DNA from 3 places in the Streptomyces sp. NPDC047108 genome. Region 2 is predicted to be linked to each of the others. Evidence: riboswitches for the same ligand, from Rfam matches in the RefSeq annotation. Region 2 holds a riboswitch; each other region holds the start of a gene.
The links. Region 2 has a riboswitch for thiamine pyrophosphate ahead of thiC (phosphomethylpyrimidine synthase ThiC). Riboswitches for the same ligand answer to the same signal wherever they lie in the genome.

Region 1 (3,268 bases), on a different contig from region 2:
GTGCGGACGCCAGCCTGGAAGCATGACGACCGAGAACGAGCCCGTACGGTTCGACACCAAGATCGCCGTCCTGCTGCGTGACGACCTGGAGCCCTGGCAGCGACTCAACGTGACCGCGTTCCTGGTGAGCGGCCTCGGCACGGAGGCCCCCGAGGTGATCGGCGAGTCCTACGCGGACGCGGACGGCACCGCCTACCTGCCGATGTTCCGCCAGCCTGTCCTGGTTTTCGAGGGGACGAAGGAGATGCTGACCGCCGCGCACGGCCGGGCCCTGTCCCGCGCGCTTCCCTGCGCGGTGTTCACCTCCGACCTCTTCACCACCGGCAACGACCGGGACAATCGCGCGGCGGTGCGAGCGGTGCCGAAGGACCGGCTGGATCCGGTGGGCCTCGCTGTGTACGGGGCGCGCAACGCGGTGGACAAGGTGCTGAAGGGTGCCCGGATGCACCCCTGAGGAGTGCCGGGGGGTGACCGGTCTCCCACCGCTCCGGCCTGCGGGCGCCCCAGCGGGTGTGCGGACGGGTGCGGTCCCACGGACAACCCCGTGTGACGAAGTCGGGCGCGGGCAGATCGCGACGGTTCCCGATGGGGCAGGTGCGACAGAGAACCACTGCGAGTGACCGGTCTCCCACCGGTCCCTTACGGCTCCGGCCTGGGGCTCGGTAGTTGATCTGCCACACTGGTGCAGTTATGCCTGCACCCGGAGAACTCACCTTCGTCGCGCCGCGCGGGGCCAAGAAGCCGCCGCGGCACCTTGCCGATCTCACGCCCGCCGAGCGCCGTGACGCCGTGGCCGCGCTCGGGGAGAAGCCGTTCCGCGCCGGTCAGGTGTCGCGTCACTACTTCGCCCGCTACACCGACGACCCCGCGGCCTGGACCGACATCCCCGCCGCCGCGCGCGAGAAGCTGGCGACCGGGCTGCTGCCCGAGCTGATGTCCGTGGTGCGGCACATCTCCTGCGACGACGACACGACCCGTAAGACGCTGTGGCGGCTCTTCGACGGCACGCTCGTCGAGTCCGTGCTGATGCGCTATCCCGACCGGGTCACCATGTGCATCTCCTCGCAGGCCGGCTGCGGCATGAACTGCCCGTTCTGCGCGACCGGGCAGGCCGGGCTCGACCGCAACCTCTCCACCGCCGAGATCGTGCACCAGATCGTCGACGGCATGCGGGCGCTGCGCGACGGTGAGATCCCCGGGGGCCCGGCGCGGCTGTCCAACATCGTCTTCATGGGCATGGGCGAGCCGCTCGCCAACTACAACCGCGTCGTCGGCGCCATCCGCCGCCTCACCGACCCCGAGCCCGACGGCCTGGGTCTCTCGCAGCGCGGCATCACCGTCTCCACCGTCGGCCTCGTGCCCGCGATGCTGCGCTTCGCCGACGAGGGCTTCAAGTGCCGTCTCGCGGTGTCCCTGCACGCCCCCGACGACGAGCTGCGCGACACCCTCGTCCCGGTCAACACCCGCTGGAAGGTCCGCGAAGTCCTCGACGCGGCATGGGAGTACGCGGAGAAGTCCGGCCGCCGGATCTCCATCGAGTACGCCCTGATCCGGGACATCAACGACCAGGCGTGGCGGGGCGATCTGCTCGGCCGGCTCCTGAAGAACCGCCGGGTGCACGTCAACCTCATCCCGCTCAACCCGACCCCCGGGTCGAAGTGGACCGCCTCCCGTCCCGAGGACGAGCGGGCCTTCGTCGCCGCGATCGAGGCGCACGGTGTGCCCGTGACCGTACGGGACACCCGGGGGCAGGAGATCGACGGCGCCTGCGGGCAGCTCGCCGCCACCGAGCGCTGACCGCGCTGGTAGCGTGCATTCGTACAAATGAACACTCCGACAGGGGAGCGCAGCGAGCGCTGAGAGTGCGGCCGTACGACGCCGCAGACCCTCGGACCTGATCCGGGTCATACCGGCGTAGGGAGTCAGCCAGACGATGAACACCAACCTTCGGCGTGCCATGGGCGCGGTGCTGATCGGCGCGCTCGGTGTCCCGGCACTGGCCGCGTGCGGCGGTTCGGACGACGACGGCGGCAAGGCCGGGGACCGCAGGACGGTCACTCTGGTCACTCACGACTCGTTCGAGGCGTCGTCGGCGGTCCTCAAGCAGTTCACCAAGGAGACCGGTTACAAGGTCGAGGTGCTGCGCGGCGGTGACGCCGGTTCGGCGGTGAACCAGGCCGTCCTCTCCAAGGACAACCCGCAGGGCGACGTCTTCTTCGGCGTCGACAACACCCTGCTCTCCCGGGCGCTCGACGCCGGGCTGTTCACCCCGTACGAGGCGAAGGACCTGGAGAAGGTCCCGGCCGCGCTCCGGCTCGACGGCGACCGGCACCGCGTCACCCCGGTCGACAGCGGCGACATCTGCGTCAACTACGACCGGAAGTACTTCGCCGACAAGAAGCTCGCGCCGCCGCGGACGTACGCGGACCTGCTCAAGCCCGCGTACAAGAACCTCCTGGTCACCGAGAACGCCGCCACCTCGTCCCCGGGGCTCGGCTTCCTCCTCGGCACGGCCGCGTCCACGGGGGACTGGGAGGACTACTGGAAGAAGCTGAAGGCCAACGGCGTCGAGGTCGTCGACGGCTGGGAGCAGGCCTACTTCGACCGGTTCTCGGGCGCGGGCAAGGGCGACAAGCCGCTCGTCGTCTCCTACGCCTCCAGCCCGCCTGCCGGGGTCGTGGGGATGAAGCCGCAGCCGAAGGAGGCCCCGACCGGGGTCGCGACCGGCACGTGCTTCCGCCAGATCGAGTTCGCCGGGCTGCTGAACGGCGCGAAGAACGAGAAGGGCGGCAAGGCGCTGCTGGACTTCCTGCTGAGCAGGACGTTCCAGGAGGACGTGCCGCTGAAGATGTACGTCAACCCCGCGCGCGAGGACGCCGAGCTGCCCGAGGTGTTCACCCGGTACGGCGAGACCATCGACAAGCCCGCGACCATGGCGCCCGGGAAGATCGCCGAGAACCGTGAGCAGTGGGTCGAACAGTGGTCGTCGCTGGTCCTGAAGTAACTACCGCCAAGGCGGCGCGCGTACGGTCCCGGCCCCGTGGCCGCAAGGACACCGCGCTGCGGCTCGCGCTCATGGCCGTGCCCGTCGCCTTCTTCGGGGTCTTCTTCGGCTACCCGGTCGCCGCCATCGTCGGCCGGGGCCTCAGGGAGGGCGGGCACTGGCAGCTGGGACGGGCGGCCGAGGCACTGACCGATCCGGACGTGCTGGACGTCCTGTGGTTCACCGCCTGGCAGGCGGCCGCCTCCACCGCCCTGACCCTCGCGA
Region 2 (3,268 bases):
GGCGGATGTCCTGGGAGATCTTCATCGAGCAGAATTTCGGACCGCACATCGAGCAGAAGTGCGCCGTCTTCGCCGGTTCCGCCGGGAGCGTCGCGTCGTGGAAGGCGCGGGCCGTGTCCGGGTCGAGGGCCAGGTTGAACTGGTCCTCCCAGCGGAACTCGAAGCGCGCGTCGGACAGCGCGTCGTCCCATTCCTGCGCGCCCGGGTGCCCCTTCGCCAGGTCCGCCGCGTGGGCGGCGATCTTGTACGTGATGACGCCCGTCTTCACGTCGTCCCGGTCCGGCAGCCCCAGGTGCTCCTTGGGCGTGACGTAGCAGAGCATCGCCGTGCCCCACCAGGCGATCATCGCGGCGCCGATGCCCGAGGTGATGTGGTCGTACGCGGGCGCGACATCGGTCGTCAGCGGGCCGAGTGTGTAGAAGGGGGCCTCGTCGCAGATCTCCTGCTGGAGGTCGACGTTCTCCTTGATCTTGTGCATCGGGACATGGCCCGGGCCCTCGATCATCGTCTGCACGCCGTGGGACTTGGCGATCCTGTTGAGTTCGCCCAGCGTCCTCAGCTCCGCGAACTGCGCCTCGTCGTTGGCGTCCGCGATCGAGCCGGGCCGCAGGCCGTCGCCGAGCGAGTACGTGACGTCGTACGAGGCGAGGATCTCGCAGAGCTCCTCGAAGTGCTCGTAGAGGAACGACTCCTTGTGGTGGGCCAGGCACCACGCCGCCATGATCGAGCCGCCGCGCGAGACGATGCCGGTCTTGCGGCGGGCCGTCAGCGGGACGTAGGGGAGGCGGACGCCGGCGTGGACCGTCATGTAGTCGACGCCCTGCTCGGCCTGCTCGATGACGGTGTCCTTGTAGATCTCCCAGGTCAGCTCCTCGGCCTTGCCGTCGACTTTCTCCAGCGCCTGGTAGAGGGGGACGGTGCCGATGGGGACGGGGGAGTTGCGCAGCACCCACTCGCGGGTGGTGTGGATGTTGCGGCCGGTGGAGAGGTCCATGACCGTGTCGGCGCCCCACTGGGTCGCCCAGGTCATCTTGTCCACCTCCTCCTCGATGGAGGAAGTGACCGCGGAATTACCGATGTTGGCGTTCACCTTCACCAGGAACCGCTTGCCGATGATCATCGGCTCGATCTCCGGGTGGTTGACGTTCGCCGGAAGGACGGCCCGGCCCGCCGCGATCTCCTCGCGGACCACCTCCGGCTCGACGTTCTCGCGGAGCGCCACGTACTCCATCTCCGCCGTGATCTCGCCGCGGCGCGCGTACGCGAGCTGGGTCACGGCCCGGCCGTCGCGTCCGCGCCGGGGCAGGCGCGGGCGGCCGGGGAAGACCGCGTCCAGGTTGCGCAGGCCGCCGCGCGGCGAGGTGTGCTTGATGCCGTCGTCCTCGGGGCGCACGGGACGGCCGGCGTACTCCTCCGTGTCGCCGCGGGTGATGATCCAGTTCTCCCGCAGCGGCGCGAGGCCGCGGCGGACATCGGTCTCGACCGTGGGGTCGGTGTACGGGCCTGAGGTGTCGTAGAGCGTGACGTCCTGTCCGTTGGTGAGGTGCACTCGCCGCACCGGGACCCTCAAGTCCGGGCGTGAGCCGGTCACGTAGTCCTTGTGCCAGCCGATCTCCGCGGAGTCGCCGCTGGCAGGCGTGCGTGCGTCCTGAATGGTCATGAGACCTACTCCCTACGCCGGCATTACCCGGTAACAGGTTCGGCGGTCGACGCAGCGGCTTCCGCGACGGTCCCCGGCATCGGCCGGACACCCCGTACGGAGGTCAGCGCCCTCTCAGCCCGGTGCTCCGAGCTCCCGCGTGTGCAAAAAGGCGCCACCACGGTAACGGGTGGCTCCGGGAAGGGAAAGGGGGTCTCACACGGCGGACCCGTGCGCCCGGGCCCGAGGCGGTACGGCGACGGCTTCCGGCGGGGGCCCGCGACGGCCGCCGCTACCGGAGCCGTTGCAGGTCGGGAGGCGGTACGGCGGCGCACCGGACGGCGGGGTCTCGCGCCGCACCCCGTCCTTGCGATGATGCGGCAGTGAGTTCACCGCCCGAGCCCCACGGCCACAGCCACAGCCACGGCCCCGCCGCGCCCGTCTCCCAGCACCTCCGCAAGGTCATCGCCGCGGTGCTGATCCCGTTCGCCGCCGCGGTCGTCGCGGGTCTGGTCGTGCTCTGGCCGGGCGGGGTGCCCGGGCACGAGCGGTCCGGGGTCGGCTTCGACCGGCAGACGGAGTCCGGCCGGGTGGTGAGAGTGGAGGAGGTCGACTGCAAGGACGTCAACGTCCAGCCGCAGCAGCCTCCGTCGGCCGACGGCTCGCAGCAGCAGTCCCCGGGCGGTGATGAACGCGCCGGCGGCGTCTGCAAACGGGCGACGGTCGAGGTGACCTCGGGCAAGGACTCGGGGCGGAGGTTCGAGGAGGTCGTCCAGCCCGACGCACCGCGCCAACTCACCACCGGGCAGGGCGTCGTCGTCGCCTACGCGCCCGATGCCCCGCGTGAACTGCAGTACTCGGTCACCGATGTCGACCGCGGCTTCCCCATGGCGCTGCTCGCGGGCATCTTCGCGCTCGCCGTCGTGGTGGTGGGCCGGATGCGGGGGCTGATGGCGCTGGTCGCGCTCGCCGTCAGCTTCGCCGTGCTGTCGTTCTTCATCCTCCCGGCGATCCTGCACGGTTCGAACCCGCTGGTCGTGGCCGTCGTCGGCAGCAGCGCGATCATGCTGATCGCCCTCTATTCCTGCCACGGCCTCAACGCCAGGACGTCCGTGGCCGCTCTCGGCACCCTGATCTCCCTGCTGCTGATCGGGCTGCTGGGGTCGGTCTTCATCGGCTGGGCGCAGCTCACCGGCAACACCTCGGACGAGACCGGGCTGATCCACGGCCTCTATCCGGACATCGACCTGAGCGGTCTGCTGCTGGCCGGTGTCGTCATCGGCTCGCTCGGTGTGCTGGACGACGTGACGGTCACGCAGACATCGGTGGTGTGGGAGCTGAAGCAGGCCGACGAGACGATGACGGCCCGTCAGCTCTACCGCGCGGGGCTGCGCATCGGCCGGGACCACATCGCGTCGGTGGTCAACACGCTCGTCCTGGCGTACGCGGGCGCGTCGCTGCCGCTGCTCCTGCTCTTCTCCGTGGCGCAGAGCGATGTGGGGACCGTGGCGAACAGCGAGATCGTCGCGGAGGAGATCGTACGGACCCTGGTCGGCAGCATCGGACTGGTGGCGTCCGTGCCGGTGACCACGGGCCTGGCGGCGCTGGTCGTCTCCGCGGACCGGCCGG
Region 3 (3,268 bases), on a different contig from region 2:
GGGTTGCGGATGCCGAGCCCGGAGCCGATGGGGGAGCCCAGCGGCATGATCGCGGCGCAGCCCGCGTCCTGGAGCTTCCGGGCCAGGACCGGGTCGTCGTTGGTGTACGGGAGCACGGTGAAGCCGTCGTCGACCAGCGTCTCCGCCGCGTCCAGCAGCTCGACCGGATCGGGCAGCAGCGTGCGCTCGTCCGCCACGACCTCCAGCTTGATCCAGTCGGTGCCGAGCGCCTCGCGGGCGAGCCGGGCGGTCAGTACGGCCTCACCGGCGGTGAAGCAGCCGGCGGTGTTGGGCAGGACACGGATGCCGAGCCGGTCCAGTACGGAGAGCACCGAGCCGTGCACGGTCGGGTCCAGGCGCCGCATCGCCACCGTGGTCAGTTCGGTGCCGGAGGCGATGAGCGCGTGCTCCAGCACCTCCAGGCTCGGGGCGCCGCCCGTGCCCATGATCAGCCGGGACGCGAAGGTGGTCCCGTCGATGGTCAGCGGGTCGGAGGCCGGGCCGGTCCCGGCCGCGCGGGTTCCCTCCGCGCTGTCGTGCGGTGCGTTGCGGAACGCGGTGTCGGTCATCGTCCGGATCAGCCTCCCTGGACAGCGGTGAGCACTTCGACGCGGTCGCCGTCGCCCACCGCCGTACCGGCCCACTGGCCGCGCGGCACGACGGTCTCGTTGAGCGCGGCGGCGACGCCCGACGGTGCGGTGGTGAGGGTCGCGACCACCTCGTCGAGGGTGGTCCCCGCGGGCACGTCCCGCGGTTCCCCGTTCACGGAGACGGTCATACGGGCAACTCCTGGAGTCGGCGGGATGCGGACGGGAATCGGCACGGGGCGAACGGGCGGGCCTCCTCGGGGAGTTCACCGGTGGCCAGCACCTCGGCCATCGCGTCGCCCGTGACCGGCGTGAGCAGCACACCGTTGCGGTAGTGCCCGGTCGCCAGATGCAGGCCGGGGAGTTCGGTCGGCCCCAGCAGGGGCGCGTTGTCCGGCGAACCGGGACGCAGCCCCGCGCAGGTCTCGACGAGCGGGAGTTCGGTGAGGCCGGGCACCAACTCATGGGCGTCACGCAGCAGTTCGTAGACCCCGCCCGCGGTGACCGTGGTGTCCCAGCCCAGCTCCTCGCTCGTGGCGCCGATCACCAGCTCGCCGCTCTCCCGCGGTACGAGGTAGACCTGCCCGCCGCGCACCACGGCCCGTACCGTCCGCGAGAGGAACGGCGCGTACGCGTCGGGGACGCGCAGCCGCAGCACCTGCCCCTTGACCGGGCGGACCGGCGGCACCACGTCCTCCGGCACCCCGTCGAGCCGTCCGCTCCAGCTCCCCGCCGCGAGGACGGTCTGCTCCGCGACGAGTGCGGTTCCGTCGTCGAGCACGGCGCCGGTGGCCCGGTCCCGCAGTGTCGTGAGCCGCCGGGCCCAGGAGCGGTGCAGGTCCACTCCGCCGCGCTCGCAGGCCTTGAGAAGGGCGGCGGCGAGGCGGCGGGGGTCGGTCTGGTGGTCACCGTCCACGCGCAGCCCGCCGCGGACGCCCGGCGCGAGCATCGGCTCGAGACGGCGGCATTCGCGCCCGGTCAGCCACTGCGAGTCGAGCCCGTACCGGAGCTGCAGTGCGTGGAGTTCGCGCATATGCGCGCGGTCGTCGGCGTCCAGCGCGACGGCGAGGGTGCCGCAGGCGCGGTAGCCGATGTCCAGCCCGCTCGCCTCCTGCAACTCGGCGGCGAAGTCCGGGTAGCGCTCGGCGGAGGCGAGGTTGAGACCGAGCAGGGTCTCCTCGCCGTAGTGGAGTTCGGTGACCGCCGCCAGCATTCCGGCGGCGACCTGTGCGGCGCCTCCGGCCGGCGACGGATCGGCGACCGCGGTGCGCAGCCCGCGCCGCGCCGCGCGCCAAGCCGTGACCAGGCCGATGATCCCGCCCCCGACGACGAGGACGTCGTAGGCCGCGGGGGCACCGTGGCCCTGGCGGGGAGTCCTGGGTGAACTGCTGTTCCCGGATGCGTGCATGGGCGCCTGGCCCCTCCCTTCGCCGGCATGACCCGGATCAGGTTCGTACGGTCGGAGGCCGCCCAGCCTCCCTCTCAGCCCGGTGCGTCCGGGCTCCCGCGTGTGCTCTCGACCCGCCACCATAGTCCCTGGCTCCGGCGGGGAGTAAGGGAGCGGCCCCCGGCGTGCGCCGGGGGCGCCCGGCCTGCGGCACGCCTCGTCGTACGTGATGGTGTGTCAGAGATCTCGATGCGCACGTCTGCGGCCCGCCCCCGTCGCCGTCCTAGAGTGATCGTGTGAGCGATGACAAGCAGCCAGAGCAGCGAGTCGTGATCGTCGGCGCCGGAATGGCCGGGGTGCAGACCGCGGTCGCCCTGCGCGAGCGGGGCTGGAGGGGCGCGATCACGCTGCTGGGCGCCGAGTCGCACGAGCCGTACGACCGGCCACCGCTCTCCAAGGCCGTCCTGCTCGGCAAGGCCGACGGCTCCGCCCTCGAGATCGACTTCCCCGCGCTGGGCATCGACCTGCTGCTCAGCCGCCACGTCACCCGGCTCCGTCCCGACCAGCACGTCCTGGAGACCGCCGACGGACCCGTCCCGTACGACACGCTGGTCATCGCCACCGGCGCGGAACCCGTCACCCTGCCCGGCACCGAGGCCGAGCCCGGTGTCCACGTGCTGCGCACCCTCGACGACGCCGAACGCCTGCGGCCCGTACTGGAGGGGCGGCAGGAGGTCGTGGTCGTCGGAGCGGGCTGGATCGGCGCGGAGTTCGCGACCGCGGCGCGCGAGGCCGGCTGCCCGGTGACCGTCGTCGAGGCCGCGGACCGGCCGCTCGCCGGGGCCCTCCCGGCCGAGGTCGCCGAGCACATGCCGGCCTGGTACGCCGACAGCGGGGCCCGGCTGATCACCGGCGCACGGGTGGCGGCGGTCGAGGCGGGTGCGGTGGTGCTCGAGGACGGGCAGCGGCTGCGCGCGGACGCCGTACTCGTCGGCATCGGCGCCCGCCCCACGACGGCCTGGCTGAGCAACTCGGGTGTGGAGCTGTGCCCCGACGGCTCCGTCCGCGCCGACGAGCGCCTGCGCACCTCGCAGCCCGACGTCTACGCGGTCGGCGACTGCGCCTCCTTCCCGTCCGGCCGCTACGGCGTACGCCTGCTCGTGCACCACTGGGACAACGCCCTGCAGGGGCCGCGCACGGTCGCCGCCAACATCGTCGGCGAGGAGACGGCGGGCTCCGTCTACGACCCGGTGCCCTACTTCTGGTCCGAGCAGTTCGGGCGCTTCGTCCAGTA

Region 1: another riboswitch for thiamine pyrophosphate. It lies ahead of ABZ822_RS04880 (thiamine ABC transporter substrate-binding protein); the one in region 2 lies ahead of thiC (phosphomethylpyrimidine synthase ThiC).
Region 3: another riboswitch for thiamine pyrophosphate. It lies ahead of thiO (glycine oxidase ThiO); the one in region 2 lies ahead of thiC (phosphomethylpyrimidine synthase ThiC).

Annotation. Positions count from the first base shown of each region.
Region 1 covers NZ_JBEYUP010000001.1:1,105,873-1,109,140, forward strand. The annotation lists gene ABZ822_RS04870 (DUF2000 domain-containing protein) at 23-454, shown strand; gene rlmN (23S rRNA (adenine(2503)-C(2))-methyltransferase RlmN) at 691-1,797, shown strand; TPP riboswitch at 1,829-1,938, shown strand; gene ABZ822_RS04880 (thiamine ABC transporter substrate-binding protein) at 1,934-3,004, shown strand; gene ABZ822_RS04885 (iron ABC transporter permease) at 3,076-3,268, shown strand, end outside.
Region 2 covers NZ_JBEYUP010000002.1:540,052-543,319, reverse strand. The annotation lists gene thiC (phosphomethylpyrimidine synthase ThiC) at 1-1,660, opposite strand, end outside; TPP riboswitch at 1,653-1,809, opposite strand; gene ABZ822_RS07525 (YibE/F family protein) at 2,023-3,268, shown strand, end outside.
Region 3 covers NZ_JBEYUP010000006.1:339,991-343,258, reverse strand. The annotation lists gene ABZ822_RS16150 (thiazole synthase) at 1-569, opposite strand, end outside; gene thiS (sulfur carrier protein ThiS) at 578-778, opposite strand; gene thiO (glycine oxidase ThiO) at 775-1,995, opposite strand; TPP riboswitch at 2,009-2,096, opposite strand; gene ABZ822_RS16135 (FAD-dependent oxidoreductase) at 2,271-3,268, shown strand, end outside.